2 regions of the Mycobacterium lehmannii genome follow, and region 2 is predicted to be linked to the other one. Evidence: riboswitches for the same ligand, from Rfam matches in the RefSeq annotation. Region 2 holds a riboswitch; the other holds the start of a gene.
What was found. A riboswitch is a leader RNA that binds a small molecule or an ion and turns the genes downstream of it on or off. The one in region 2 is predicted to bind S-adenosylmethionine.

Region 1: another riboswitch for S-adenosylmethionine. It lies ahead of AU192_RS02995 (bifunctional o-acetylhomoserine/o-acetylserine sulfhydrylase); the one in region 2 lies ahead of AU192_RS10420 (serpin family protein).

The regions. Positions count from the first base shown of each region.
Region 1 covers NZ_LQIR01000002.1:38,369-54,087, reverse strand. The annotation lists gene AU192_RS03055 (GTP-binding protein) at 1-80, shown strand, start outside; gene AU192_RS03050 (pentapeptide repeat-containing protein) at 85-648, shown strand; gene AU192_RS03045 (RrF2 family transcriptional regulator) at 761-1,246, shown strand; gene AU192_RS03040 (globin domain-containing protein) at 1,243-2,466, shown strand; gene AU192_RS03035 (amidohydrolase family protein) at 2,529-3,803, shown strand; gene AU192_RS03030 (FHA domain-containing protein) at 3,800-6,463, opposite strand; gene AU192_RS03025 (hypothetical protein) at 6,579-6,995, shown strand; gene AU192_RS03020 (NADH:flavin oxidoreductase) at 6,962-8,185, opposite strand; gene AU192_RS03015 (bifunctional methylenetetrahydrofolate dehydrogenase/methenyltetrahydrofolate cyclohydrolase) at 8,214-9,071, shown strand; gene AU192_RS03010 (DUF3017 domain-containing protein) at 9,068-9,361, shown strand; gene AU192_RS03005 (class I SAM-dependent methyltransferase) at 9,440-10,171, opposite strand; gene metX (homoserine O-acetyltransferase MetX) at 10,168-11,301, opposite strand; gene AU192_RS02995 (bifunctional o-acetylhomoserine/o-acetylserine sulfhydrylase) at 11,301-12,650, opposite strand; SAM riboswitch class IV at 12,752-12,874, opposite strand; gene AU192_RS02990 (NADP-dependent isocitrate dehydrogenase) at 13,060-15,315, shown strand; gene AU192_RS02985 (alpha/beta fold hydrolase) at 15,312-15,719, opposite strand, start outside.
Region 2 covers NZ_LQIR01000014.1:13,452-29,170, reverse strand. The annotation lists gene AU192_RS10475 (hypothetical protein) at 1-2,099, shown strand, start outside; gene AU192_RS10470 (phosphoadenosine phosphosulfate reductase family protein) at 2,092-2,940, shown strand; gene AU192_RS25055 (DNA phosphorothioation-associated putative methyltransferase) at 3,105-4,547, shown strand; gene AU192_RS10460 (AAA family ATPase) at 4,912-7,260, shown strand; gene AU192_RS10455 (hypothetical protein) at 7,257-7,586, shown strand; gene AU192_RS10450 (hypothetical protein) at 7,744-8,421, shown strand; gene AU192_RS10445 (DUF6308 family protein) at 8,449-9,135, opposite strand; gene AU192_RS10440 (hypothetical protein) at 9,170-9,604, opposite strand; gene AU192_RS25940 (hypothetical protein) at 10,074-10,358, opposite strand; gene AU192_RS10430 (ADP-ribosylglycohydrolase family protein) at 10,784-12,253, opposite strand; gene AU192_RS10425 (NUDIX hydrolase) at 12,327-13,007, shown strand; SAM riboswitch class IV at 13,132-13,243, shown strand; gene AU192_RS10420 (serpin family protein) at 13,715-15,025, shown strand; gene AU192_RS10415 (hypothetical protein) at 15,070-15,450, opposite strand; gene AU192_RS10410 (TetR/AcrR family transcriptional regulator) at 15,557-15,719, shown strand, end outside.

The sequences.
Region 1 (15,719 bases), on a different contig from region 2:
GTGACCGGCAGTCCGCCAAGGCGGCGTTGATCGCGATCACCGAGTACGCTCTGGCGAACCTGACCTCCCTGCCCGGTTGACCGAGTGCGTCCCGACGAAACACTGTGGAGCGACGAGCACTACACCGGCCGCGACTTCCGCGACGACGACCTCAGCAGGCTGCGCACCGAACGCGTGGTCTTCGACGAATGTGATTTCCGCGGGGTCGACCTCACCGAATCCGAACATGCCGGTTCGGCGTTTCGGAACTGCCGGTTCGAGCGAGCGACCCTGCACCACAGCGTATTTCGACAATGCAGCATGCTCGGATCGGTATTCACCGGAAGCCGCCTTCGGCCGATGACGCTGGTCGACGTCGACCTGACAATGGCCGTCCTCGGCGGATGTGATCTGCGGGGTGTGGATCTCACCGGATGCCGGTTGCGTGAGGCAGGCCTCGTCGACGCCGATCTGCGCAAGGCGGTGTTGCGCGGCGCGGATCTGAGCGGGGCGCGGGTGCAGAACCTGCGACTCGACGAGGCCGACCTTCGCGGCGCCAGGACCGACCCGACACTGTGGACCACCGCTGGCCTCACCGGCGTGAAGATCGACGTCGACCAAGCGCTCGCGTTCGCCGCCGCGCACGGCCTGAACATCCACGGGGAATGATGCGGCGGCGGATGCCGCGAATCGCCTGATCAAAAAACCGCAGCGTACGTGGTGTTTAAGCACACATCGGGAAAACTCGCATCCGCAATACCGAATTACTACGTTCTGTCGTATGCAGCTCACTCGGTTCACCGACCTCGGTCTTCGGACCATGATGCTGCTCGCCGCCGGCGAAGCAGAGGACCGCCGGGTCACCACCCGGTCGATCGCGGTCGGTGCGAACGCCTCGGAGAACCACGTCGCCAAGGCGGTCGCCCGATTGGCCGATCTCGGCGTGGTGAACACTCAGCGCGGCAGGGTCGGCGGGCTGACCCTGACCGCGGCCGGCCGCGAAGCGTCACTCGGTTGGCTCATCCGGCGCCTCGAGGGTGACCGGGAGGTCATCGACTGCGACGGCGCCCACCCGTGCCCATTGGTGTCGGCATGCCGGTTGCGCCGTGCGCTCGCCGACGCCAAGGAGGCGTTCTACCGCGAGCTCGACCGCCACACCATCGCCGATTTGACAAGGGATGCAGGGCTTCTCCTGATCCACGGGCCACCGCTCAAGGGCGCCGACCCAGAACCTCTTCCCCAACCCGCCGAAAGGGCCCCCCGATGACCGCCATTGCCGCCGCACCCGCTGAACTCGATCCGCAACACGCCGAGATCGTTTCGGTCACGCTTCCTCTGATCGGTGCGCACATCGACGAGATCACCACGGAGTTCTACCGCCGCCTGTTCGCCAACCACCCGGACCTCTTGCGCAACCTGTTCAATCGCGGCAACCAGGCCCAAGGTGCTCAGCAGCGGGCCTTGGCGGCGTCGATCGCGACCTTCGCCGCCCACCTCGTCGACCCACAGCTTCCGCACCCGGCCGAACTGCTGTCCCGGATCGGGCACAAGCACGCGTCACTGGGCATCACCGCCGAGCAGTACCCGATCGTGCACGAGCATCTCTTCGCCGCGATCGTCGCGGTACTCGGCGCTGACACGGTGACCGACGAGGTGGCCGCCGCGTGGGACCGGGTCTACTGGATCATGGCGCAGACCCTGATCGACATCGAGCGCGCGCTCTACGCGGCCGCGGGGGTCGCCGACGGTGACGTCTACCGTCGCGTCCGTGTCGTCTCCCGGCTCGACGACCCGTCGGGAGCGGTGCTGCTGACCGTCCGCCCGGTCGGTGGCGGGTTCCCGGAATTCCTTCCGGGACAGTATGTTTCGGTGGGCGTCACGATGCCCGACGGTGCGCGTCAGCTGCGCCAGTACAGCCTCGTCAACGCTCCGGGAGAGGACCTGACGTTCGCGGTCAGACCGGTCGCCGCCGTTGGCGATCAGCCCGCCGGCGAGGTGTCCACCTGGATCGCGTCGAACGTCTGCGTCGGCGACATCCTCGACGTCACCGTGCCATTCGGTGATCTGCCCGCGCCCACGGGGGACCAACCACTGGTGCTCATCTCGGCCGGGATCGGCATCACCCCGATGGTCGGCATCCTGGAGTACCTCGCGGCCAACGCGCCCGCCACCCCGGTGCAGGTGTTGCACGCCGACCGCAGCGACGTCAGCCACCCGCTGCGAGAGCGACAGCACGAGCTGATGGCCCAGCTGAAAAACGGCTCGCTGGACGTCTGGTATGAGGACGGCCTGACCGCTGGACGGGCGGGCGTGCATCCGGGGCTGCTCACGCTGGACGGCATCGAGTTGCCTGCGACCGCCGAGATCTACCTGTGCGGCAACAACGGTTTCGTGCAGGCGGTCCGTACTCAGTTGCTCGCGCGGGGTGTGCCGGCCACGCGGGTGCACAGTGAGCTGTTCTCACCCAACGACTGGCTGCTGTCATGAGCGGGTGCGGCCAATAGCGCCGAAACCGCATGCGGCCATCTGTCCGGAGAAAGAATGGGCAGATGGCCGCCACATGGGACACCCTCGATCGCTACGTCGTCATCTCCACCGACACCCACGCGGGGGCCGACCTGCGCGACTACAAGGCCTACCTGCCCGCCCGGCTGCACGACGACTTCGACGCATGGGCCGCGACCTATGTCAGCCCGTTCGACGACCTGATCATCGCCACCGCGCAGCGCAACTGGAGCCATGAGCTTCGGATTTCGGAGATGGACGCCGACGGGGTGGCGGCCGAAGTGCTGCTTCCCAACACCGTCCCGCCGTTCTTCCCGACCACCCCGAACATCACCATCACGCTGCCGCGCACCCGCGACGAGTTCGAGAAGCGATGGGCCGGTGTGCAGGCCCACAACCGGTGGCAGATCGACTTCTGTTCGTTGGCGCCGGCGCGGCGCCGGGGGCTGATTCAGGTGTTCCCCAACGATGTCGACCTGGCGCTCGAGGAGATCCGCTGGGGCGCCGAGAAGGGCTGCTTCGGCGGCGTGCTGCTACCCGCCGTCTCACCCGGTGACCCCAACGTCGCACCGCTGTTCCACACCCGCTACGAACCGATCTGGGCGCTGTGCGCGGAACTCGACCTGACCGTGGTTCAGCACGCCGGAGCCGGCAGCCCGCTGATGCCGATGGATCAGCCGGCGTCGAATGCCGTGCTGGTCACCGAGATGGCGATGTGGGCGCAACGCACGGTTTCGCACCTCATCCTCGCCGGGGTGTTCGAGCGTCATCCGACCCTGCGGTTCGTGCCGACCGAGCAGGGAACGCTGTGGCTGCAGGACCAGATGATGCTGCTCGACGTCATGGTGCCCTCGATGAAATCCGAAGCGGGGAACCGCACGTACGGAATGTTCGGCGGCTCGTCGATCGACGAATTGACCATGGAGCCCAGCGATTACGCCAAGCGGAACTGCTACCTGGCATCGGAGTTGACGCCGTACGAGTCGTCGACCATCGACTACCTCGGTGCCGACCACGTCATGTGGGGCAGCGACTACCCGCACGAGGAAGGCTTCGCGCCGCACTCCAAGTTGGCGATCCGCTGGGCACTGCACGACCAACCCGAGGACGTGTGCCGCAAGATCCTCGCCGGGAATGCCGCCCGGCTGTACCGGTTCGACCTGGACGCCCTCGTCCCGGTCGCCTCCGAGATCGGTCCGACGGTCGCCGAAGTGCATACACCGCTGGGCGATACGGGTTATGTCTCGCCGCCCGCGTTCGGTTACCGCCCGTTCGAGGGCGGTCTCGCCCTCAAGCGGCTCGCCCCTGCCCGAGGCTAGGTACTGCTCAGCCGAATCCGCCAGCGCACGAACGCCGTGTAGCCGATGGAGATCAGCGCCAGCATGCCCATGTCGAACAGCCATGTGCCCGCGCTGTGTTCCCAGTGTCGGTCGTTGGGCGTCAATGGGCCAGGCACCAACCGGATCAGGTCGATCGTCGAGGCCGAAGCCGCGAAACCCCAACGGGCAGGGGTGAACCAGGACATCTGATCGAGCACGATCCGGTCCGTCACCGGGATCATGCCGCCCGAGAACACCAGCTGGGACATGATCGCCACCACCAGCAGCGGCATGATCTGTTCGTTGGACCTGGCCAACGCCGAGAGCGCCAGGCCCACCATCGCCGCGGCCACCGTCGTCACCGCGATGTCGACGAACAACTCGATGCTGCGGTTGCCGATGAGCGCGCCGCTTTCGACGGCCCCGGGACCCCAGCCCTTACCGATGATCGCGATCGCCGTGACGATCGCCGACTGGACGATCGCGAACAGGGTGAACACGAACACCTTCGCCAAAAGGTATGCGGTCGTTGACAATCCGACGGCCTGCTCGCGGCGGAAGATCGCCCGTTCGCCGATCAGCGCCCGGATGGTCAGCGCGGTGCCCATGAAGATGGCGCCGACGTTGAGCATGACCAGGATCTGGCCCGGCTCGTTGGGTGCCGGGCCGCCCTGTATCGCAGGCACCGGCACGCCGAACCCGACGTCACCGGGCACGGAGAGCGACAGCACGCCCATGATGAACGGCAGCAGCATCAGGAACGCGAAGTAGCCGCGGTCGGACACCACCAGTCGCACCTGTCGGCGCGCGATCGTCGAGAACTGTCGCCGTACGCTCGTGCTCGTCGGGCTGCCCAGATCGGACGGCTCCTCGGTCGGCGGCGGCGGTGGCGGAGGCCCGTGCTGGGACAGGAAGCGTTCGTTGGCCGCCTCGGGGTCGCTGGCCACCGAGCTGAAGATGTCGGCCCAGTTGGTGCTGCCCATCGACGGGCCGATCTGGCTGGGCGGGCCGTAGAACGCGGTCTTTCCGCCGGGCGCCAGCAGCAGCACCTGATCGCAGACGTCGAGATAGGTCAGCGAGTGCGTGACGACCAGCACGACGCGCCCGGCGTCGGCCAGTTGCCGCAGCATCGTCATCACCTGACGGTCCAGTGCGGGGTCCAGACCCGAGGTCGGCTCGTCGAGGATCAGCAGCGACGGGCCGGTCAACAGTTCGAGCGCAACCGAAGCGCGCTTGCGCTGGCCGCCGGAGAGCTTGTCGACGCGGGTCTCCAGATGGTTGGTCATCTCGAGTTCCTCGAGCACCTGCATGACGACCTGTTCCCGGTCGGCCTTCGTGGTGTCCGGCGGCAGGCGCAGTTCCGCGGCGTACATGAGCGCCTGACGGACGGTCAGCTGACCGTGCACGACGTCGTCCTGGGGGACCATCCCGATCCGGGAGCGCAGCGACGCGTATTCGGCGTGCACGTTGTGGCCCTCGAAGGTCACCGTGCCCGTCGTCGGATGGGTATAGCCGGCGACCAACCGGGCGAACGTCGACTTGCCGGCGCCCGACGGGCCGATGACCGCGGTCAGAGTCCCGGGCCGCGCGGCGATCGAGATGTTGTCCAGCAGCGTCTTGTTGTTCTCGATGGTCCACGTGACGCCGTGAACTTCCAGTCCGCCGGTGCGGGTCGCGGCCTCGCTCTCGCTGCGGCGGACCAGTGTGCCGCCGGAGAAGACGAGGTCGATGTTGCCGATCGTGACCGTATCCCCGTCGCGAAGCAGCGCGGACTCCACGCGTGCACCGTTGACGAACGTGCCATTGATGCTGCGGTTGTCGATGATCTCGGTACCGGCCGCCGTCGGCACCAGCGTGGCGTGGTGGCGCGACGCCAGCACGTCGGGTACGACGATGTCGTTGTCGGTGGCTCGACCGATCTTGACTGCGCCGGGGACGTTGTCCGGCGGCCTGGTTCCCGGCCGCAGAATCTTGAGCATGCTCGTGGCGAGGTTGCCCTCGCTGGAGCGCGGAGCCGCGGTCGGTCCCATCATCGTCGCCGACTCGAGCGCCGGGGACGATATCACCTGACGCACCGGCTGTTGAGGGCTCGTATAGGCCGCGGGCTGCGGCGTGCTGGGATGCCGGGGCGGGGGAGGCGCACTCGGATAGGTCGGTTGTGGACGCGCCTGACCCGGCGGCGGACCGTACGGCCGCGCGGTGTGCGGAGCCGAGTGGGGTCCCGAAACCGGCGGGGGTGGCGGCGCGGTGGGGTAGTTGCCCGTCGGTCGCTGGTTGGCGATCGGCACCGCCACGGTCGGTGTCCGGCCGACCGCGCCCTGATGGCGGCCGATCTCGAAAGTCAGCCGCGGACCGTCGGGATTGCCGATGTTGATCGTCTGACCGTCGTGGATGTCGACCGCGGAAACCCTGCGGTTGTTGACGAACATCCCGTTGAGGCTGCCGTTGTCGATCGCCACCCAGCGGCCCTGGTCGAAGCGCAACACCAGATGCGCACGGGAGATCAACGGATGGGCGATGCGAACGTCGGCGCGCAGATCGCGGCCGATGACGACGTCATTGCCCGCCGCGAAGGTTCGGGTCGATCCGTCGTACCGAACGGTGAGCGCGGGTGAAGCAGCTCGGCTCGTCGGAGCCGGACCGCCGGCGACATTGGACATCGTCGCCAACTCTAACGGTAGGCATGTCCGACCCGGTGCTCCGACCACGAAAGTTTGCCGGTCGTACGGCGAGTCGCGCGCTTATGGCGACGAAACGTGGTCACCATAGGTCATGGTGTCTCGGGCGCCTTTCCTGGTCTTCGGCATTGGCGGGCTCTGTGTCGTAGCGGCGTTCCTGGCGCCGACGGTCGATGCGCAAGGCGCCATCGCGATCGACGCCCGTGGGTTCGTCGACTCCGAAGCCCGTTGCGAGGCCCCATGGCAGCCAGCGGCTTTGGGCCGTACCCAGTTCGCGCTCGTCGCGATCTGCGAACGTGGCAGCAGCTACGAGTACCGCGGGGTGCGGATGAGCGACGGTCTGGTGCTGACCGCGCCTGCCGTCGAAGACAGTGACGGCGTCTTCACCGTCGAGAACGAGGGCGCCACATATACGTTTTCGCCCAAGGAACTCGTCGTGACCGCCGGAGACCAGGTGCTGGTGACCGAACCGATGGTGGCCTACGTCGAGCCGCGGCCCGCCGTCGACGGCTGATAGTTGTCCGGCGCCCCGGTCAGCACACAGCGGGTGTGGCTGTAGATCGTCGGCATGCACTTGTTGCAGTGATCGCAGATCGACTGCACCGAGCTGTCGGCCTGGATGCGGTTGATCAGGTCCGGTTCGGCCAGCAGCGCGCGTCCCATCGCCACGAAGTCGAATCCCTCGGCCATCGCGAGGTCCATCGACTCTCGGTTGGTGATGCCGCCCAACAGGATCAGCGGCATCTTGAGTTCGGCGCGGAACTTCTGGGCGTGGCGCAACAGGAACGCGTCGCGGTAGGGGTACTCGCGCAGGAACTTCTTGCCGGTCATCCGGATGCCCCACCGAATCGGCGGCTTGAACGCATTTGCGAACTCCTTGACCGGCGCGTCGCCGTGGAACAGGTACATCGGGTTGACCAGCGAGCTGCCCGCCGTCAGCTCGATGGCGTCCAGCCCGCCGTCCTCCTCGAGCCACTTCGCGGTCTGCAGCGACTCCTCGATCGGGATACCGCCGCGCACACCGTCGGTCATGGTCAGCTTCGCAGTCACCGCGATAGGGGCACCTTCCTTCTCCACCGCGCGCCGCACCGCCATGACGGCGCCGCGGGCCACTTTGGCGCGGTTCTGCAGGGAACCGCCGAACTCGTCGGTGCGGCGGTTGAGCAGCGGGCTGAGGAACGAACTGGCCAGGTAGTTGTGGCCGAGATGGATCTCGACCGCATCGAAACCGGATTCGATCGCGAGGCGCGCGGCGTTGGCGTGGGCCTCGGTGACGTCGCGGATGTCCTCACGTGTGGCCTTTTTGGCGAACCGCATCGACAGCGGGTTGAAGAAGCGGATCGGCGCCAGCGCCTTGGCCTTGTTGGTCCGCGCATTCGCCACTGGGCCGGCATGGCCGATCTGCGCGCTGATCGCCGCGCCCTCGGCATGGACCGCTTCCGTCAGCCGCTTCAGGCCGGGCACCGCCTCGGGGCGCATCCAGAGCTGCCAGCCGTCGGTGCGCCCGCCGGGGGCGACCGCGCAGTAGGCGACCGTCGTCATCCCGACTCCGCCGGCGGCGGGCAGTCGGTGGAAGTTGATCAGTTCGTCGGTGACGAGCGCGTCCGGCGTCGACGCCTCGAACGTCGCCGCCTTGATGATCCGGTTGCGCAGCGTCACCGGGCCGAGCTTGGCCGGGGTGAACACATTGGGCTGAGTGTTCATGGTCTCAGAGCATGCCAGACTGTGACCCGTGGGTGCGATCACACTGGACGGCAAGGCCACGCGCGACGAGATCTTCGTCGACCTCACCGAACGGGTCGCGGCGCTGACCGCGGCGGGACGTACGCCGGGGTTGGGCACGGTGCTCGTCGGCGACGACCCCGGGTCTCAGGCCTACGTGCGCGGTAAGCACTCCGACTGCGCGAAGGTCGGCATCAACTCGATCCGCCGCGACCTGCCTGCCGACATCAGCCAGGCCACGCTCGACGAGACGATCGACGAGCTCAACGCCAACCCCGAGTGCACCGGTTACATCGTGCAGTTGCCGCTGCCCAAGCACCTCAACGAGAACGCCGCCCTGGAGCGCGTCGACCCGGGCAAGGACGCAGACGGTCTGCATCCGACGAACCTCGGCAGGCTGGTTCTCAACGAACCGGCACCGCTGCCGTGCACCCCGCGCGGGATCGTGCACCTGCTGCGCCGCTACGAGGTGGAGATCGCCGGCGCGCAGGTCGTCGTCATCGGCCGCGGTGTGACGGTCGGTCGCCCGCTCGGACTGCTGCTGACCCGTCGTTCGGAGAACGCGACGGTGACGTTGTGCCACACCGCGACTCGCCATCTCCCGGAGCTGGCCCGAGAGGCTGACATCATCATCGCCGCGGCGGGCATGCCGCATATGGTGACCGCCGAGATGGTGCGACCCGGCGCGGCGGTCGTCGACGTCGGGGTCAGCCGCGACGAGAACGGCAAGCTCGTCGGTGACGTCCACCCCGACGTCTGGGACGTCGCAGGCCACGTCTCGCCTAATCCGGGTGGCGTTGGCCCGCTGACGCGGGCGTTCCTTCTGACGAACGTGGTCGAGCGCGCGGAGGCACTGGCGGCGACGTGACGCCAAAGGAGTTCGCGCGCAAGGTTTTCGCGAGTCAGTGGCCGTTCTGGTCGGTCGGGCTGATCTTCGCCGCCGCGTTCGTCCTGGTGGTCGCGGGATATTGGCGACGCGGCGCGCTGGTGATGGCGATCGGGGTCGGGGTGGCTGCCGCGCTGCGGCTGATGTTGAGCGACGAACGGGCGGGGCTGCTGGCGGTTCGCAGCCGAGGTGTCGATTTCGTCACCACCGCGACCGTCAGCGCGACGATGCTCTATGTCGCCTGGACCATCGACCCGCTGGGCACCAGCTAACGCTGCAATCGCCGAGACTTACGATTTGGCGGGTTTTCCTCGACCATTTCCGCCAATACGTCGATCTCGGCGCGGCTGTCAGGCCAGCGTCGCCCGGATGCACACCGTGACGTACGGCAGCGCCAGCCCGGTGGAGTTGGCCAGCGCCGGGTGGGTCGCCAACAGCTCGCGCACGCGGTCCAGCGTCCTGGTGCGCACCTGCTCCGGTGAGGTGATGCAGTAGCTGCGGGACGCCACGAGGTCGATAAGCGCCTGGGGGGTCAGGTAACTGGTCCACTCGACCTGATGACGTTGCACATCGGTGAACGGTTCGGGCAGCGACACGGTGTTGCTGAACGGATCGTGTTCGTGACCGATGATCCGGCCGAGGTCTTTGACCCAACCGAGCCGCTCGTCGCGGGTGTTCCACACCAGGCCCAGCCGACCGCCGGGGCGCAGCACGCGGGCGACCTCCTTGACCGCGATCTCGGGATCGAACCAGTGCCAGGCCTGGGCCACCAGCACGGCGTCCACGCTGTCGTCGGGCAGCGGGATCTCCTCGGCCGTGCCGAGCAGCGCGGGCGTCTCGGGAAGCGAACGACTCAGCAGGTCAAGCATTTCGGGAATCGGATCGACGGCGACGACGTCGAGGCCGCGCTCGACGAGGCGCGTGGTCAACTTGCCCGTGCCCGCGCCGAGGTCGAGCACCTTGGCGGCGGCCGACGGCAGCAGCCAGTCGATCGCCTCGGGCGGATACGACGGCCTACCGCGTTCGTAGGCTGCGGCTTCCGCGCCGAACGACAGCGAGCGATCCTGTTCCAGCCCGCTCACCGAGATGCCAGCTCCAGCGTCCGGCGGATGAGCTTGTAGACCGCGTCGGTCTCCACCAGGAAGCCGTCATGCCCGTAGATCGACTCGACGACATCGAGTCCGGCGCAGCCGGGCAGCAATTCGGCCAGCTCCTCCTGCAGCCGAAGCGGGTAGAGCCGGTCGGAGGTGATGCCGCCGACCACGGCAGGCACACCACAGCCACGCAGCGCGGCCTCGACGCCCCCGCGGTTCCGTCCGACGTCATGGCTGGACAGCGCCTCGGTGAGGGCCACATAAGTGCCCGCATCGAACCGCGACACCAGCTTTCGGCCCTGATGCTCCAGATAGCTCTGCACGGCGTAGCGGCCGCCGACGCCGGGGTCCTCGTCGTCCTGCGGATCGTTGGCGAACCGGGTGTCGAGCTCGAGTTCGCCGCGATAGGTCAGGTGGGCGAACCGGCGGGCGATCTCCATGCCGAGGTCGGGGGACAGCCCCGTGCCGTAGTAGTCGCCGTTCTGCCAGTTCGGGTCGGCCTTGATCGCGGCGACCTGCGAGCTCTGCGTGCCGATCTGGTCTGCGGTGGCACGCGCGCCGACGGCCAGCACCAGCCCCGCGCGCACCCTGTCGGGGTGGCCGACCATCCACTCCAGTGCGCGGGCGCCGCCCAACGAGCCGCCCATTACCGCCGCGACCTCGGTGATCCCGAACGCCTCCAACGCGGCGATGTCGGCGCGCACCTGGTCGCGGACGGACACGACCGGGAAACGCGAACCCCACGCCTTGCCGTCGGGATGCGGTGAGCTCGGGCCGGTCGAGCCGCGGCACCCGCCGAGCACGTTGGTGGCCACCGCGCACCAGCGGTCGGTGTCGATGGGTCCGCCGGGACCGGCGACGCCGTCCCACCAGCCGGGGGTCGGGTGGTCGGGCCCTGCCGGACCGGTGATGTGGGAGTCGCCGGTCAGCGCGTGCAGCACCACGACGACGTTGTCGCGCTCGGGCGACAGCTTGCCCCAGCGCTGCACGGCGATCGACACGTCGTCGATGACCGCGCCGTTCTCCAGGGTCAGCGGGCCGATGTCGACCACGCCGATCTCGCCTTCCGCGGGCAGATTCAGGAGCGGCACCTCGACTTCCAGGTCGGAGAGGGTCATCAGAACGCCGCCGTGGCGTTCGGATCGGACTTGCCTGCGGAGCTGAACGGCTTGGCGGCGGCGAAGCCCCGCTCCAGATCGGCCAGGATGTCGTCGATGCCCTCGATGCCGACCGCCAGGCGCACCAACCCGGGCGTGACGCCGGTGGCCAACTGCTCCTCCGGCGCCAACTGCGCGTGTGTGGTGGACGCCGGGTGGATCACCAGCGACCGCACGTCGCCGATGTTTGCGACATGGCTGTGCAGGGTCAGCGCGTTGACGAAGGCCTTTCCGGCGTCGACCCCGCCCGCCAGTTCGAAGGCGAGCACGGCGCCGGTCCCCTTGGGCGCCAGCTTCTTTCCGAGCTCGTACCACGGGGACGAGGGCAATCCGGCGTAGTTGACCGAGAGCACGTCGTCGTGCCCCTCGAGGTACTCGGCGACCTTCTGCGCGTTGGCGACGTGCCGCTCGACGCGCAGGCTCAGCGTCTCGATGCCCTGGGCCACCAGGAACGCGTTGAACGGCGACGCCGCGGAACCCAGGTCACGCAGAAGCTGCACCCGCGCCTTGAGCGCGTATGCGGGCGGGCCGAGTTCGGCGAACACCACACCGTGGTAGCTCGGGTCGGGCTCGGTGAAGCCGGGGAATCTGCCGTTGGTCCAGTCGAACGTGCCGCCGTCGACGATCACGCCGGCGATGGCGGTGCCGTGCCCGCCGAGGTACTTGGTGGCCGAGTGCACGACGATGTCGGCGCCGTGGGCCAGCGGCTGGATCAGGTACGGGGTGGCGATGGTGTTGTCGACGATCAGCGGGACGCCGGCGTCGTGGGCGACCGCCGCGACGTTGGGGATGTCGAGGATGTCGATCTTCGGGTTGGAGATCGACTCGGCGAAGAACGCTTTCGTGTTCGGCCGCACCGCGGCACGCCACGAGTCGAGGTCGTCGGGGTCCTCCACGAAACTGACCTCGATGCCGATCTTGGGGAACGTGTAGTGGAACAGGTTGTACGTGCCGCCGTAGAGCCGCGGGCTGGACACGATGTGGTCGCCGGTGTTGGCGATGTTGAGGATCGCGAGGTGTTCGGCGGCCTGACCGGAGGCCAGGAACAGCGCCGCCACACCACCCTCGAGCGCCGCGATGCGCTGCTCGACGGTGTCCTGGGTGGGGTTCATGATCCGCGTGTAGATGTTGCCGGGCTCGGCGAGGCCGAACAGCGCGGCGGCGTGATCGGTGCTGTCGAACGTGTACGACGTGGTCTGGTAGATCGGCAGCGCCCGGGCGTTGGTCGCGCTGTCGGGGGTCTGTCCGGCGTGGACCTGCTTGGTTTCGAACGCCCACCGCGCGGTCGGGTCATCGTGTTCGGTGCTCATAGCTTCTCCTGTTGTGAGGGGCCGATAAGGGGCTTTCACGCACTCAGCGGTAACTGCGCACGCCGGACCTCCGCTGTCTTCTCTGGGGGCCCGTCACAACGGACCCGCGCTTGCCGGTAACCGCTTGTCAGCGGGTACTCAACCTGGTCATCACCCGGGGCACCCCACCGCGGTTGGAGGGTTGCCGACCAGCAAGCCGGGGCTTGTCGCTGGCACTCATGACCGATGAGAAGCCTATCGCACGTCACCTGCGTCGTGCCAGCGAGGCATGCCGATGGCGGGCTACCCACCAGTAGCGGATCACAGTCCTGTCGGCGGACCCCCTGGCTCACACAGAGCGTCGGGTACGGCGCAATACTGGTAGTCGACTGACCGAGGCCTGACCGATTAGCGAGCCGGAGAACCCCACATGACTGCCGAGCAGCCGACCATCATCTACACGCTGACCGACGAGGCGCCGCTGCTGGCGACCTACGCGTTCCTGCCGATCATCCGCACCTTCACCGAACCGGCGGGCATCAACGTCGAGACCAGTGACATCTCGGTGGCCGCACGCATTCTCGCCGAGTTCTCCGACCGCCTGACCGACGAGCAGCGCGTGCCCGACAACCTGGCGCGGCTCGGGGAGCTCACCGAGAAGCCGGACACCAACATCATCAAGCTGCCCAACATCAGCGCCTCGGTGCCGCAGCTGCTGGCCGCGATCAAGGAGCTCAAGGCCAAGGGCTACGACCTTCCCGACTATCCCGGCGACCCCAAGAACGACGAGGAAGAAGAGATTCACGACCGGTACGCCAAGATTCTCGGCAGCGCGGTCAACCCTGTTCTGCGGCAGGGTAACTCGGATCGGCGCGCCCCCAAGGCGGTCAAGGAGTACGCGCGTCGGCATCCGCACAGCATGGGTGAGTGGTCGATGGCGTCGCGCACACACGTGGCGACCATGAAGACCGGCGACTTCTATCACGGCGAGAAGTCGATGACGCTGGACAAGGACCGCAAGGTCAAGATGGTGCTCGAGACAAAGAGCGGCGAGACGATCGTGCTCAAGCCGGAGGTGGCTCTCGACGACGGCGACATCATCGACAGCATGTTCATGAGCCGCAAGGCGCTCTGCGAATTCTTCGAAGAACAGATCGAGGATGCCTACAAGACCGGCGTGATGTTCTCGCTGCACGTCAAGGCCACGATGATGAAGGTGTCGCACCCGATCGTGTTCGGCCACGCGGTGAAGGTGTTCTACAAGGACGCGTTCGCCAAGCACCAGAAGGTGCTCGACGAACTCGGCGTGAACGTCAACAACGGCATGTCCGATCTCTACGACAAGATCCAGGCGCTGCCCGCCTCGCAGCGCGAGGAGATCGTCCAGGACATCCACGCCGTGCACGAGCACCGCCCGGAACTGGCGATGGTGGATTCGGCCCGCGGCATCACAAACTTCCACTCGCCGAGCGACGTGATCGTCGACGCGTCGATGCCCGCGATGATCCGTCTCGGCGGCAAGATGTACGGCGCCGACGGGCGGACCAAGGACACCAAGGCGGTCAACCCCGAGTCCACGTTCAGCCGGATCTACCAGGAGATGGTCAACTTCTGTAAGACCCACGGGCAGTTCGATCCGACGACCATCGGCACCGTGCCCAACGTGGGGCTGATGGCGCAGAAAGCCGAGGAGTACGGCAGCCACGACAAGACGTTCGAGATCCCCGAGGACGGCGTCGCCAACATCGTCGACGTCGACACCGGCGAGGTGCTGATGACCCAGAATGTCGAGACCGGCGACATCTGGCGCATGCCGGTGGTCAAGGACGCCGCGATCCGCGACTGGGTGAAGCTGGCCGTGACGAGGGCCAGGGCCGCCGACATGACCGCGCTGTTCTGGCTCGACACCGAGCGTCCGCACGAGGTGGAGCTGCGCAAGAAGGTCAAGGAGTACCTCAAGGACCACGACACCGAGGGCCTCCACATCCAGATCATGCCGCAGGTGTGGGCCATGCGGTACACCCTGGAACGGTTGATCCGCGGCCAGGACACCATCGCCGTGACCGGAAACATCCTGCGCGACTACCTGACTGACCTCTTCCCGATCCTGGAGCTGGGCACCAGCGCGAAGATGCTGTCGATCGTGCCGCTGATGGCCGGCGGCGGGATGTACGAAACCGGCGCCGGTGGCTCCGCGCCCAAGCACGTCCACCAGCTGGTCGAGGAGAACCACCTGCGCTGGGATTCGCTCGGCGAATACCTCGCTTTGGGAGCATGTTTCGAAGACATCGGGCGCAAGACCGAAAACAAGCGGGCTGTTCTGCTGGGTAAGACGCTGGACTCGGCCATCGGAAAACTGTTGGACAACAACAAGAGCCCGTCACGCAAGACCGGTGAGCTCGACAACAGGGGCAGCCAGTACTACCTCGCGATGTACTGGGCGCAGGAGCTGGCCGAGCAGACCGACGACAAGGAGCTCGCCCACCACTTCGCCGATCTCGCAAAGTCGCTGGCCGACAACGAGGATGCGATCGTCAACGAACTCGTCGAGGTGCAGGGCGACTCGGTCGACATCGGCGGGTACTACTACCCGGACCCGGAGAAGACCACCGCGGTGATGCGTCCCAGCAAGACGTTGAACTCGGTGCTGGAGGGCGCGACGAGCGAGCCGGTGACGAAGCTCTAACCGCCGAGTGCCTCACGCGGCTCGGCGGCGTGGCCGTCGACGAAGGCGACGATCAGGTCGGCCACACGCTGGGGCGCTTCGTACATCGGGATGTGGCCGACGTCGTCGAGATGCGTGACCTGCGTGCTCGACGGCAGCTGCTGGGTGAAGTGGCGGGTGAACCGCGGATGCGGCAGCACCCGGTCCTTCTCGCAGATCACCAGGTGGGTGGGGCACGCGCTTTCGGCCAGTTCCATCAGGCCCGGGGTCAGCAGCGACTTCACCAGCAGCTGGTAGTAGGCCGGGCAGTGGGTGACGTCGTCGATGATGTCGACGAGGTCGTCGTCGGACAACCGGTCCGGCGTGGCGCTGATCGGAAAGTGCGCCAGCCAGCGCGTGAACGGCAGCTTCAAAACGCGTTGCCG
Region 2 (15,719 bases):
GGGAACTCGAGAGCCACATTGCGTCGCTAATCGATGCGGGTTTGATCACATATCGGGCGTTTTCTGATGAGTACAGGATATGGCAGGGGTCCGATTACAACCTCCGCAAGGTGATTGAAAACGCCCGAAGCAATTATTCGGCGACTGATCTGAGCGAGTTGCTGAGCTATGCGTCAAACCTCGACCCGGTTATTGCGGGACGACACAGCCAGCGGACCGGAGTACTGCGCGTCTTTGCGCGAATCTTCGACCGCGGGGATGGAGGCAGGCTCGATAAGCTTGATTCGGAGTTCGACGGGGTGATCTGCTATTCGACGGATCCGAAACTTGATACGTTGTCTGCCCCCCGTCCCGCAGACGGGCGTCCAGCGATCTTCGTGATTCCAGCGGATATCTCGGCGGTCCGCCACGCCGCGATAGACGCCGCAGCGCTGAACTCGGCCCTGCAGAGCGCGAAGTCGGAGGGAGCGGATTGGGTCGCTCAAACCGAGCTAGTTGAGAGAGCATCCGCCGCGCAGCAGAGGCTACAGATGGTGATCGCTGATACGTGGAATGTGCGTGCGCGCTGGGTTCTCGCTGGGACCAAAGTTCCGCTCGACCCCTCTGCTGGCGTTTCCGCGCTTCTGTCTGATGTAGCTGATGTGATCTACTCGCGGACGCCTCACATCGCGAATGAAATGATCGCTCGTCGGGAGCTGACGAGCCAGGGGGCGAAGGCGCGCCGAACCCTCACAGATGCTCTACTGGCTCATCGAGAGGCTGAAGCATTTGCGATAAAAGGGTACGGCCCCGAGCGGGCTATTTACGAGGCGGTCTTCCGAAAGACTGGTATCCACCGAAGGTCAGATACTGGGCATTGGGAGCTGCGCTCTCCGTCAGACCGCAGTTGGAAGCCCGCATGGTCTTTGATGAATAGGCTGTTTGACTGCGCTGTGGATGAGCGCACGAGCCTCGCCTCTATTCGCGACAGCATGACGCTGCCTCCCGTGGGGCTGAAGGACGGGATCGTTCCTCTACTCCTTATCGCCGGTCTCGTCGTCCGTGGTGACGATATTGCTCTCTACGAGCATGGGACCCTGGTCCTATCGATCGATGACGCTGTCGCAGAACGACTTACGAAGAACCTCGGCCACTTCACGATTAAGAACACCGAAGTCGCGCATGGTAAGCGATCCGTCGTGATTGACTCCCTTGCGACCCGAATGGGTATCACGAATCCCCACCGCGCCAGTACGCCAACTTTCCTGAACGTTGCTAGTGCGCTTTACCGTGAGCTACGTTTACTGCCCCCGTACTCTCAGAAGACGCGAGTTGCTTTGTCTCGTCAGGCGATCGCCGTGAGGGAGGCTTTTCATCAGGCGACAGAGCCCGATGTACTACTCTTTGAGACGCTCCCGGGAATCTTCGGTATGGAACCGTTTCGGGGACGAGGGCGGCTGGAGAGCAAGGTTGCGGATGAGTTCGCAGACCGTCTAGCCAAGACAGTTCGTGAGCTCCGCGAAGCCTATCCAAGACTGTTGACGTCGATACGACAGCAGTTGGCAGAAGCAACGTCAACATCGAGTGACCTTGGGGAGCTGCGTCAGGCATTATCTGCTGACGCGACGCGGCTTGATGGAAACATCCTGGAGCCTAGACTGAAGGCATTCGTCGGGGCGCTTTGTCGTCCAATGGACGACGATGAATGGTTGGAAAACCTCGCAATGGTGGTCTGTGAGGGCCAAGCACCTCGCGTCTGGACCGACGACGTAGCCGGACGGTTTTTTCTCAGGGTTGCAGAGTTGGGCGGCGCATTACGGCGCACATCTGCTCTACTGCACGACCGTCTTGCCGCAAACAAGACGCACGGGTACGCCTCGAGTCGGATGACTCTTACAAGACCTGATGGCACTGAGACGATCGAACTCTTGGCTCTCACCGAGCCGGAGAAAGCGGCCCTCGATCCCCACTTCGAGAGATTGCTCGACACCATCATGGAGAACGGAGTGTCGAGGGCAGCCGCTTGTCGGATACTGATGGCAAGGTTGGCGATAGAGCACGAGAACGCCGAGCCATTGGGGACAGGCAGTGGCCAGGAGAGGAACCAAATCAATGGTTGACACTGTACGACATATTTGCGGCATTAGCGGTGGAAAAGACTCGAGCGCTTTAGCAGTGTTCCTGCGAGACCGCGTGCCGCAGATGGAGTACTTTTTCTGCGACACAGGTGCCGAGCTACCCGAAACCTATGAGTACCTGGACCGTCTCGAGACGGCACTCGCGAAGCCCATTGCGCGCCTTAACGCGCGAAAGGGTTTCGACCACTGGTTCGACGTTTATCGCGGAACCTTGCCGTCCCCTCAGATGCGCTGGTGCACAAAGAAGATGAAGATCGAACCCCTAGAAGAGTGGATCGGAGACGCTCGGGCGGTGTCGTACGTAGCAATCAGAGCCGACGAGCCCAGCCGTAAAGGATATGTAAGCACCAAGCCAAATATTCGCACGGTCCTGCCGTTTGTCGAGAATAATATCGATCACGACGGTGTATTGCGGATCTTGGAACAAGCCGGTATAGGGCTGCCGAAGTACTACGAATGGCGTACGCGATCTGGTTGCTACTTCTGCTTCTACCAACGCAAGGCTGAGTGGGTGGGACTAGCCGAGCGGCATCCCGAGTTGTTTCAGCGGGCCATCGCGATCGAGTCGAAGGTTCGACAAGATGCGGGCGCAGACGGGGATGCTTCGTTTGGTGATTATGCGATGAAGGGCCGCCAATACACGTGGTCCGGTAGTGAGTCTCTACCAGACCTTCTGTCTCGGCGTGAAGAGATTCTTGCGCGACACGCAGAAGCGCAAGAACAAGCTAAGAAGCGCAAGAAGAACCGGCCGGTATGGGAGGTCCTAGGCGATGCGCTCGACGATGACGACGACACGACGCAGTGTTCGGTGTGTGCACTCTAAGGTGGTGTTTTCGCTCGCTAGTCCCGCAATGCCACGCCGTTGACGAACTCCATGACGAGATCGCGCATGACAAGTAGTAACCCCCGCCGACAGCGTGGCTTCAGGTAACGCGCCTTGCGCACTGGCATATTTCCTAGAAGCGCTAGATCGGGCCATTTGGAGGGATGTGCCGAACGATGCAGAACCGGTCTATCGCTAGGCAACGCACCGCAATAGGTCGCAGCGACCTTTCGATGCCCGTGAGGCATGCTCTACGTGACGGCGTGATGCTGCTAGATCGCTCAGTTCTCGATTATGGTTGTGGCCGAGGCCAGGATGTCCAGAGGCTCCGGCGCATGGGCTTCGAGGCGAATGGATGGGATCCGTTCTACGCTCCCGAGACCGCTCTCGGCGTCAATGATGTCGTATTCCTCAACTATGTCCTGAATGTTATCGAGGACCCTGTCGAACGGCGACAGACTCTCGAGACAGCTTGGGATCTCACTTCGCGGGCACTGATCGTAGCGTGCCGACTCAAATGGGAGCTCAGCTCCGTTACCGGGGTGTTTCTCGGCGATGGACTTGTCACGAGTCGCAATACGTTTCAGCACTTTTTCAGCCCAAACGAACTCCGGAAGTTCGTCGAGGATGTAACCGGAACCCGGTGCGTTTCGCCCACACCTGGTGTCGTGTATGTGTTCCGCAAGGATGAAGACAGATTCTCGTACCTCGCACGAGGAATGATTGAAGACTTCAAATGGACCGATAGCGGCGACTACGCGTCGGCTGTCGCGGAATTGGTTTCGTTCACCGAGCGACGCGGTCGACCGCCACTCTTCGAGGAGATACCAGACGAGCTCCTTCCGGTTCTTGGCTCGCTGTCCCGTCGCGCTATGCTAGACGCCATCGAGAAAGGAGCGTCGCCCGAACGCGTCGCTGAGGGGTTCAAACGGTCGACTCTCGATACGCTGTTGTACCTCGGTACTTCGATATTCAACGGCCGCCCGTCGTTAAAGGACCTTCCCTTAACGGTTCAAGCGGATATCAAGCATTGTTTCAGGAGCTATCGGGAAGCGTGTACTCGCGCTGACCGGCTATTATCGAAGATTCGCGACGATACGTATGTCCGGGGTGCTATGCGGAATTCGCCGGGCAAGCTCACGGCCACAGCTCTCTACGTACATCGGCGTGCGGTGTCGAAAATCCCTGTGGTTCTTCGCCTCTACGAATACTGTGGCTTCGTCGCGGCGGGACGACCAGACGGCTGGAACATTCTCAAACTTGACCACCGGGGCAGGCGAGTTTCGTGGTCATCGTATCCTGCCTTCGACACAGATCCACATCCGACCTTGGACTGGACCTACGGCGTCGAGATGACCTCACTTGAAGCGAGCTACCAGCGTTTCGGTGACCGGTTGAACCGTCCGCTGCTTCACCGTAAAGAGGAGTTCCTTGACCGGGACGATCCGAACTACGACAAGTACAGTCGTCTGACTGCAGCAGAGGTCCGCGCGGGCTTATATCAAAATCCAACAATAATTGGCCTCGAAGAAGGGTGGAGGGCCGAACTCGAACGCTGTGGTGTGCAGTTTCGTGGCCATCGAATAACCAAAAAGCGAATTGTTTGATGGTTATGAGAAGCACCGTTCGACGATTTTCGCTTTTCCCACCGACAGAGCCACGATTGAAGATCTGGTCCGAGTCGCGGCTCGGAACACGCTCCGGCTTATGCGGAGATCAGCGCGTCTTCCGGCGGAGCGCAGGGTTCAGGGTCAACCTTTCGGGTGGCCGAACAGGCTGAAAGCGTTCCAAAATATTGCGACGTGGCCCGTCCCGGCGCGCTGATTGTCTGAGCCTACGCATCGGCGCGGGGTCCAATTGCCGCCGTCGCCCACCCCGTCGTAGTTCAATCGACGAATGGGGGCAATCGATGATGCGGCGTCCGCCGCAGCAGAACCAGCAGAACAATCTGTCCACGAGGTCATCCTTGAGATGCTTGAGCAGGATGTCGGGCTCAACGCGGCGGTTAAGGATGCTGTACTCAACGCGCTCGCCGAGGTCGTCGACCAAGAGTCCGACGGCACAGAATCGCAGTCGACACCGACCTTCCTGACAAGTATCTCGGTCGCGGGCTTCCGGGGCATCGGCCGCCAGGCCCGTCTCGACCTGTACCCGGCGCCCGGCCTGATGGTCGTCAGCGGCCGCAACGGCTCCGGCAAATCTAGCTTCGCCGAAGCGCTCGAACTCGCCCTTACCGGCACGAGCTACCGCTGGCTGCAGAAGGCTACCCTCTGGTCGGAGTCGTGGCAGAACCTGCACCACGCCGACCCGTGCGCCATCCGCGTCGGCTTCACCGCCGAAGGCACCGGCCCGTTCACCATCGGAATGACTTGGTCACCCGGCGCGGCCCTGACCGACCGCAAGACTTGGACGCAGATCGGTTCCGGCGAGCACGTCGAGGGCACCCACGGGTTGGGCTGGACGCGCGCCCTTGAGCTGTGGCGGCCCGTCCTCTCCTACGACGAACTCGGCCGGTTATTCGACGGCGGGCCTTCGGCGCTCTACGACGCGCTCGCCAAGCTGCTCGGCCTCGAAGTGCTCGCCGATGCCGAGAAATGGCTTACGGCTGAGCTCAAGTCGACGAAGGCCGTCCGCGCCCGCGCAGACGATGAACGCAAGCGCCTGCTCACGCTGCTCGCCGAGTCGGCCGACGAACGAGCCCAGCACGCAACAAAGTTACTCAAGAAGAAGAGCGCCGATTTCGACGACGTTCTCGCGTTGGCCACCGGTGCCGAGGATCCGGGACTGCAGGTCGTCCCCGCCCTGCGCCGACTGGCCCAACTCGACACCCCCACCCTCGACGACATCGACGACACCGCAACTCGACTACGCAACGCCGCTCAGGCCGCCGCCGCGACCGCAAGCACCATCGCCGAAAGCGCCAGCCAGCGCGTGGAACTCCTACAAGCAGCGATCCGCTTCCACGATCACGCCGGCGACACCGACTGCCCGGTCTGCGGACAGGGCCGAATCGACGACGAATGGGCGGCCCGCACCCGTGAGTCCATTGCGAGCAGTGAAGAGTCCCTAACCGAATATCGGTCCGCTACAGCAGAACTCGGAAACTCGAGGGCCTCGGTCGCTTCGTTGCTCGACCGCTTGCCTGAAGTTGAGGCGGTCGATGGCGTCGACCTGCCCGCAATCCCCGCATTCATCGCGGCGGTTCAAACCGCGCGACAGGTTCCCGACGGGGACGAGGCGCTCGCAACGCATCTCGAATCGACGCTGGTCACCGTCGTCGATGCGGCGGAGGCAATGCGGGCACAGGCCGACGAGGCACTCAAGCAGCGCGAAGGTGCATGGGCACCGCTGGCGGCGCAGATCGGCGGATGGGTGCCCGTCGAGAAACAAGCCCGCGCGCTCGATGACACGGTCAAGACGATGACTGCGGCCAAGAAGTGGATGGTCGATCACGCCGCGTCGTTCCGGAACTCGCGGCTCGAACCCATTGCGGCACAGGCCCGCCAGATCTGGAGTGAATTGCGGCAGGAGAGCAATGTCGACCTCGGCGACATCACGCTGGAGGGCACCGCGACGCGTCGGCGCGCCTCGCTGAGCGGGTCGGTGGACGGCAAGCCCACGAAGGCGCTGTCGGTGATGAGCCAGGGCGAGCAGCACGCCCTTGCCCTCGCGTTGTTTCTGCCGAGAGCCATGGCCGCCGACAGCCCCTTCCGATTCATCGTGCTCGACGACCCCGTCCAGGCGATGGACCCTGCCAAGATCGACGGGTTCGTCCAAGTCCTCTCCGAAGTCGCCCAGACGCATCAGGTCATAGTGTTCTCCCACGACGACCGGCTGGCATCCGTGATCCGCGACACCGGTGTCGACGCCCGGCTTGTGGAGGTCGTTCGCGGAGCCGACTCCAAGGTATCCGTCCACGACAACGTTAACCCGGCTCTGCGGGCCGTCGACGACGTCTTTGCCCTCATCAAGGACGACCGCCTACCCGACGACATACGGGCGCGCGTCCTGCCCGGATTGTTCCGCATCGCGGTGGAATCGGCTGCCCGACAGGCGTTCTACACCAAGCAATATCTGGCCGGCCGCGCCCGCGCAGAGTCCGAAGAGGTGTGGGCTTCGGCGAAGAAAACCTCCTCGCGGTTGGCGCTGGCGGTACACGGCGATCCGGGTTCGGATCTCACCGGCTGGCTCGACGCGAAGAAAGAACGTCGTCGCACACTCAAGCTGTGCAACGCCGTGCACACGGAAGCCGCGGGCATCGGGATGCCAGAGGCGCGCGAACTCGAGCGCACCGTCGAGACGGTGCTGGGGTTGCGATGAAAGCCGCCGAACTTCTCGGTCAGGCTCAGCGGATCCTGGCCACCCGTGGCGGGCACTCGCCGCGGTTGGCGGCATTTCTGGCGCGTCGGGCACTTGAGGAGGTCGTCGACCAGCGATGCGCCGACCTCGACGCTGAGGCACGATGGGCGACGACACGCAGCAAGCTGTTGATCCTGCGGGCGCTCGACAGTCCAGACGCGGCCGACAAGGCGGCGGTGGCGTGGCACCGGTTGAGCAAGGCGTGTCATGTCCACGCTTTCGAGATGCAGCCGTCGGCCGCCGAGGTCGAGAACATGTGCGGGGTCGTCGCGGAGCTGCTGCCGTAATTCGGTGATCTTGAGTTGATAGGTCGTCAGCCCGGACCTCGGGCGGCTTCTATCGGCTGTCGGCATCGAGGCTGCCGATTGCGGTTGTTGCACCCAATCAGAGTGCATCGCCGCTGCTTACGGGCGACTTGTCAGTGCTCGGCATTACTGTGTGGCGATGCGTTGGTTCTCCCGCCCCGAATGTGACGACAGCCGTCAACTTCGCGTGGCGCCACGATTGGCTTCCTGGGAGAAGTCAGATCATCCCGATCAAGTCCGACTTCGTGCATACCTGGATGACACTGAAGACCTGCTGTCATCCTCGCGAATCGACGGTCCGTGCTCGCTTAGGCTTGATGTCGGCGTCCCCGCAGAACGGGACCTCCTCGACATGGCGGACCTCGACAACTACGCGTACCCGCTTGCTGCCCGTTTGAAGGACCGCGACCTCGTGTCGGTGTGGTGCACAAAGCAACATCGCGAGTCGTCGTTGGTCAGGATTTGCGCCGCGCAGGAGGTGGCGCCGCCGTCAGAAGGCGTGCTGCTAGCGAGAACCACCGCGTCCTCTGATAGTCCCGACTTCAAGAGGCAGGTCTATGCCGTAGTGGCTGACGCGGAACAACTGCCACCGGGGCCCGTCCGACTCGAACTCGCGTTCGTCGTGGGACCACGCAGAAACTGGTTGAACCTATGGAAGCCAGCGATTGACTCACTCGATCCCCTTCTGGGGCAAGGGCTACCGAAACGCCCGTGGCATCCGCTCGACGGCAGGATTACGGAGCTCGGCATGCACGTGACGGTCGACGGTGCTCGTCAGTGGAATGTGGATATCGGTATAGCCGCCTCGCCGGCTTGAATATCGGCACCCCGTCTAGATGTACATCTAGACCGGCTCTTCGGCTCTCTTGCCACCACCGGACCGGACGGACATCCAAAGCAGGACATCAAGAATTCTTAATTCAGAGACCGATCCGGGCACACTGGCTGATCGCGAACGCAGTTCGCCCAGCCAGTCCCACAGTCGCAATTGATCTTCGCTAAGAACGAATCGGAACTTCCACCAATAGCCAACTGTGTCCATACCCGTCGCCTGCTGTACGAAAGTGCCCCAGATCGGAAGGAGGCGAGGACGTTTCGCCGCCAATAGTTTGCTGGTCGTGGTTGGACCTAGACCGTCACGACCTCGTCTGAGAATCTGCCACAGCTGGCTCGCTCGCGAGTCCGAATCGAGCAGCTCGGGATTGGCATCGATGATATCGAGATCGTCGGGGATCTGCCGGAGCAACCGGTGGATGATTTCCGCATCGCGGCCGAGGAGCCGAATGGCCGCCTTAGCAGGTACAGTGACGCTCAGCATCGAGACCGCGACGAAATCCTCGGCTTTCAGCGCGTACGGATCTGCGTTCATTCTCGCGATCGCCTCGAAGCGCGATCCCGTATAGAGCGGCAGCTGTTCATCATCGACCGCGTAGTAGTCGTGAAGGACTTTGAGCGCGGCGTCCGTGTCACAGCTGACCACCAAGGCGGGCCACGATTGTCGCCAGTCGGAATAGTCCGGTCTCTCGGTCACCTCGGTAGCTCCCTCGTGTCAGCCATCCTCGGCGTCAGGCTTCGTCGATTCTTTGAGCCCAGGAGTAGCTGATCCTATTCTCCATCAGCCATTTCGACGGGAAGTCGACGATGTCCATCCAATGGTCGCTGGGACCCGGCACCTTGATCTCCCGATTCCGGATGCCGGTAGCGAACAGTTCGACTAGACCGTCGTCATCTGCCGCCCTCAGAGCATTCCTCAGTTCCGCGACTTCGGTCGCATCGATGTGAAAAATCTTGCTGAGGTCGTCAGCCCAGCCTCTCCCGTCGTCAGACACGTAGATGGTGAAGCCATCGGGGGAGTCATGGGCCCAAATCTCTAGATAGTGATTCATGCCGCTACCGGGATCGATTGGCGCTTCGCCTTCGTAAACCTTCGTGCTGCCGGACGGCACCCGTAAATGCCAGTCGTCTCGGTAGATTGCCTCGCCGGGTGTCGATGGCGTCATCGCAAGTTCCTTCCCGTCGAAAGACAACCAGTGGTGCTGAAAGGCTGAACTTGACCCGCCAGGGCATGGGGCCGGACAAGGTACGGCAACCGCCAGTTATTTAGGTCGAGCCTTTGGCCACAACAACTCCTATATTTTGCGCGAAATGAGCTGACAGCCCCCGAAGCCCGACGCTTCTCATACGAATCGAAGCAGGCCAGTGTCCAAATCCGCCGCAGCGACCGCCTTCGATGCGCGTAGGGTCGGCGTCGGTTCACCAATCACGGTCGTTCCGGCCCCGGCGACACTTCTTGTCAGCACCCAGCCTGACTTACCTCGCACTGCCAGATAAGTCAGCTGAGAATCGCCGATCCACCCCGTCATGGTGTGTGCCCCCGCGCGGAGTCGGTGCCAACGTTGGCTCGCTATCATGCCCAGGCTCCTGTCGGTCGTAGTACCCGTCGAGCAGAAACTCAGAACGCCATCGCGATCACACGAATCCTTCGTCAACGAGGATGCATCCGGCCGTCGTCACGAGGTGGGCCTGGCCCGAACCGCCGACGACTCGGCACCAACTCTTCACATCTAAAACGCTGCCCCGCAATGAAATATCGAAGCCGCCGTACATACCGGGGACCGGGAACCACAGGTGGTTACCAGGGAGTTCGTGGAGGATCTCGACCAGCGGATATCGAAGCTCGGCACGTGGGTCCCGGCCGCCGAACAACCGACCACGGATCCTGCCGTCGATCAAGCCGGCCAGGTGGCGGTTCAACGAGTGCAGCTCTTCGACGTCGAGCTCCGACGATGGCGGCTTCAGGCGCCGCGCGCTCGTTGTAAGCGACTGCCGCCAGTGTTCGCCATAACCGCCCGCAGTGACCGTTTCATATTCCCCTTCGCAACGAACTTCATACGGTGTGCGCCCTCGTGAGTCAGGCAACGACCGTAACGCGTCACGCTGGATCAGGGCGGCGACAACGTCATTCGGCGCGTCATGCCATGCGGCCTGATGCAGAACCGTGAACCACGCTGTTCCGCCCGGCCGCCACTAGTTGACGTTTACCGGTTGCCGCGGGTCATCCAGCATTTCGAAAACGGTTGACCAGTCACCTGACTTCGCGGCATCGGCGAACCGATGACCGGACGACACCGCGGCGTCATGCAACAGGGAGGTGTCGTGCACCCCGTTCCACACGAATGTCATGAGCTTCGCTCCCGCTGTCCATCGGCGGTCTGCTGCGTCTGGAGTCTGCGCAGAGCTGATCGGAACGCGCTATTCGGGTGGGCATTCGGCAGCACTTCCAGTACGTCGCGCAGTGCTTCGTCGCCGCTGATCCCGCGCAGCCTTGCTCCGTATAGCGCCCCCATCGTCGGCGTCCGGCTGTACGCCCCGACGCAGTGCACCAACACCGTGCGTCCCTCGCGACGGAACTGCTCAATGAGGCGCACGGTGTCGTGCAGGACGAAGTCCAGATGCGGGTTCTCGTCGCGCTCCGGCCGATCGATCAGCCGCACTTCGACGTGCGGCATGTCGGCGCGCATATCCTCGTCCGCCAGTCGGCACATCGAGACCACCGCGTCCACCTCGGCCGGAAGCTGCCGAAGCGCACCGATGCCGCCGAGGAGAACGCCGTTGTCGTACGGATGCCGAACGCAGGTGTCGACCGAAGAGTGCGGATAGGAGAAGTCGAACTCGTCCGGCTTGCCCTTGCGCCCGATCGCCGACGCAAGCGAGACAAGCCCGCGCGCGGTGATCCCCGGCCACCCGTGCAGCTGCACGCGCCACGCCGCGGGCACCGCCGATGCGCCGTAGCCGGCCCCCAGTAGACCGCCGGCAATCGCCGCGACCGTGTCGGTGTCGTATCCCGCTCGGACGGCGGCATCCAGCGCCAACCGAAGGTAGTCCGCACGGAACACACCGTTGACCGGATCATCCTCCGGTACAGGCGTTGTCGAGATCGCCGACCATGCCGCCTGCAGGGCGGTCACCACCCAACCGTTGTTCGGGAACGATGCCGGGGGAGCTGCTTCCGCTTCATTCAGACGCTTCGCCCACAGCTCGCGCCGACGCGCGTCCAGATGCGGCAAGCCGACCCGAACGTCGAGCTTCCCCGTCAACACGGCGTGCCTGATCGCGCAGACCCACAACGCACACGCGTCTCCCGCGTCGGGGTCGAAGTGCGTGAGCTCGCTGAGGGCGCGTGCCGCCTCCACCATCGCGCCCTCATCGTCGAGATACGCCAGCGCTATCGGCGCGGTCCGCATCAGCGATCCGTTGCCGGCCGACCGTCCGGTGCGACGGTGATATTTCTCCGACTCCGCGCGGGCGCTGGCCGCGGTGATAACACCACCGCGCACTGCTGCCCTCAGCACCGAACTGGTCTGGATACCAATGTCTTTGGCGGATCGCGACCAATCGAGCCAACGCCGCACGATCGCATCCTGGGCGGCTTCGTCACGCAGGTCGGCGCCCGTCGCGGCCACCTCCGCGATCGCGATCGCCATCGACGTGTCGTCGGTCCATTCACCCGGACGCCACCCGCCTCCGCCGACCATCTCCACCTCGAACTCAGGCCCGCGCGGTGGTTTGAACTCGTACGGTGCCCCAAGTGCGTCTCCTGCCGCGGTCGCCAGAAGCACACCTTCGACACGATCATTGAATGAAGTCATTCGTCCGCCTCCTCCCAAGAGAGCTTTTGCGCAGTTATGCGCTAATGTCAACACTGTACTCTGAGTGACCGACATGAGCCGGAACGTATTCCGAGATAGCAGCGGGAGAACCCTCGAGGACTATCCGCGGCCGTCGGTCGCCGTCGACACCGCCGTGTTGACGCTCGATCCCGAGCATGGGTTGGCAGTCCTGCAAGTGCGCCGCGGAGGCAAGTCGGGTTGGGCGCTTCCTGGAACGTTCCTGCATGAGGGAGAGACGCTGACCGAGGCCGTCGACCGCTCGCTGCGCGACAAGGCCAACGTGCGAGGCCTGTGCCCAAGACAGTTGCACGTCTTCGATGACCCCAAGCGAGATGACCGCGGATGGGTGCTATCAGTCGCTCACGTGGCCGTGGTGCAGGCGAATCGACTCGATTCGCGGTTTCCGGATACGACCCGAATCGTTCCGATCTCCAGGACCGGTCGTTTAGCATTCGACCACGACAAAATCATTGTGCGCGCAGTCGAGCACGTACGTTCACGCTATGCCGACGAGCCGGACCCTGACGGTCTGCTCGACGAGGAGTTCACGCTCCGCCAGCTGCGCATCGCACACGAGGCTGTTCTGGGGTACACCCTTCAACGCGACACCTTCCGTCGAGCGATGGAATCGCACCTCGTTCCCACAGGCAGTACCACGGTTGGTACGAGGGGTCGTCCTGCAGAGTTGTTTCGGCGTCGTGAGACTGAGTCGAAGCGTCGCCGCGGGTCCTGAAGGTGCTCCACGCGGACGGTGCCGCAACCCAACCTCTTAGGACCCATGCAGGCCGGTTCGTTGCGGTACGTCAATGCAATCGGTTCACCGAGCTCATCGACCGGCCGAGGTATAGTGGCCGCAGCTTCACGAGATGCCGTCGCCAAGCTCCGACTAGACGGCACGCCAACCCCACGCTCGTGGGTGGCTCGGATGACGAAGCGGCCGACGCCAATCGGTGGCGGTAAGAGCGCCTCCTGAGTGGAGGCCCGAACGAGGACGGGCAATGACTGCGACCACTGAACCACAAGACGACCGAGACGGTCGTCCTGGCTGCATGAACCCCGGCGCCTATTGGTTACGGACTCGGCCTGTCGAGGGAGGAAGGTTGTGATGCCGTACCACGTCGGTTCCATTCCCCATATGCGCCGCCCGTGCGATCGGTGCGGCTACGCCACCCGGTACAAGCAGTACCCGGTGGTGTGCGGATGCACCTCGCCGGATCGCTGCCCGCACCCGCCCGCTTATGTCATCAATGGACTGTGCCGCCGCTGTGGTGGCGATGCGGGCGAACACCCGCATGGCGGTGGTGCGGCTCCGGTGTCCTAGTCGTAGCGGGCCCGCACGAGGACGTAGGCGTCGCGTCACCACCGCGATGCCTACGCAATAACTGTGTACTCGGTTGTTCTGCGATCCGATTGTCGGGGCGTCAAGGTACTTTGCCCGCCATGACGAACGAGAGCCCTGCCTGCGGCCGATGCGGATCGACCGCGCTGCACCACAAGGTCCACGGCATGCCGACCCCCGAGTTGTTCGAAGAGGCGGAGCGCCGGCCGGATCTTGCGCTGGCCGGGTGCTGCGTGATGCCGGGTGACTGGACCACCGAGTGTGTGACGTGCGGTCAGCGCAAAATCATTGGCCGAGGCGGCGATTCCGCATGGACGACGGCGACTCGGCCGGGCGTCGCCGCTCACCTCGTCACCGCGTACGCGGCGTCGGCGCGGCAGGCGCTGGGCACGGCGCAGACGCCGGCCATCTCCTATCTTGGGTTGTGGCTGTTGCTCGCCCGCTTCGCGCCGGTCGCGACCGGCGCACACCGCGCGCGACTGGCCGAGGTGCTCGGCGTGTCCTGCGATGAAGCCGCCACGCTGGCCGCCGAACTGCTCGACTCGCCGCACCCGACGGTCGCGGCGGCGCTCGGCGCGTGGTCGCGCTCCCCAGCGACGGCGACGCTGCCTGTCACGCTCGACGAGCTGCCCGACCAGGCTGCGCTGGACCGCTGGGCGGCCGAGCACACCCGCGGACTCATCGAGCAGTTCCCGCTACAGGTCGACTCGCTGACCGAGCTCGTCCTCGCTACCGCACTGGTCTTGCAGCCGCGGTGGACCACGGAACTGGACATCGACGAGGACGGGCGGCTTGTCCTCGACGGGGGACTGCAGACCATCGCCGACACCAGTGCCGCGGGACTCGTCGCCGTCGCCAAGCCGTTCAGCGAGGACGGCGTTGATGTCGTCAGTGTCATTGCCGCACCGAATATTTCACCGGCGGAGGTGTGGGAAGCTGTCGACGAGGTCATCGCCAAGCTCAACGAGGGTGCACTGTGGCACGGTGGGATTCCCGCCGATGGCCACGCGTGGACAGTCCGCGAAACGACCGAGACATTCGTCATATGGGACGCACCCGACGACTATGAAGATTTTTGGCGCAGTCACCTGCCGCGCTGGGACGCCACCGTGCAGAGCGCACTGACCGGCGCCCCTGGGGTGGCAGAGCTCGCCTCGTCATTGACAGAGGCTGTGCCAGGCCTCGACGGGTCGATCGAATGCGTGCAGGGGGCCACGGCCGCCTACGACGAGTACGGGTTTGAGGCCGCTGCCGTCACAGCCTTGGCGATGGCGACAGGCGCCCCGCAGCTCGTCGAGCGCACCATCCACCGCGTAGAGGTCACCTTCGACCGGCCGCATGCCGTCGTCGCGGTCGCCCGCGGCGGCGCTTGGGAGGGCGTGCCGCTGCTTCACTCCTGGGTCACGCCTTGAGGATCTGCTCGATATGCCCGCACCGGTAAAGCGCATGCCGCGCGTCAGGCGGCTTGGCGCTCCATCTCCCTAGTCGGCACGACGGACACCTCTGTGGCGGCGTCCAGCAACTGCTCGTGATTGTCACGCACACCGCGGTACGTCGACAGATACTGGTCGATCTGCTCGCGACGCAGCGGTCGCGCCCAGATGTTCTCGCTGGGGATCTCGATCCCACTGTCGTTGAACTCTGCGCGCTTCCGGGCACCAACGCGGAACCCCGCCACCGCTATCACCATCAAGACGACCAGGCTGGCCCCGATGATCCCGGCCACCGCACTTTGCGCGGCCAGCGCGTACACGAACGTTCCCAGTGCCGCGAAACTCAGCAGCAGACACACGTACCCAACCAACGTCGGCGGAATCCGCCCTAACGCCTTCAACACCAGTATCACCTCTCCTAAGTTTCAGCAATACGCTACGCGTATCGTAGCGCTACGTCTAGTGTAGCGTTTTTCCGGTCGGATGTATTCCCGGCTAGTAGGAGGTGCGATGGCACAGCGACGCGACGTCGACGACGGCATCACCGACGCCACCCTGGCCCTCTTGCGCACCCGAGGCCCTCAGTCCGTGACCGTCGAAGCCGTGGCGGCACGGTCGGGCATCGCGAAGACCACCATCTACCGCCGGCATCGCGACCGCCGCGAGATGCTGT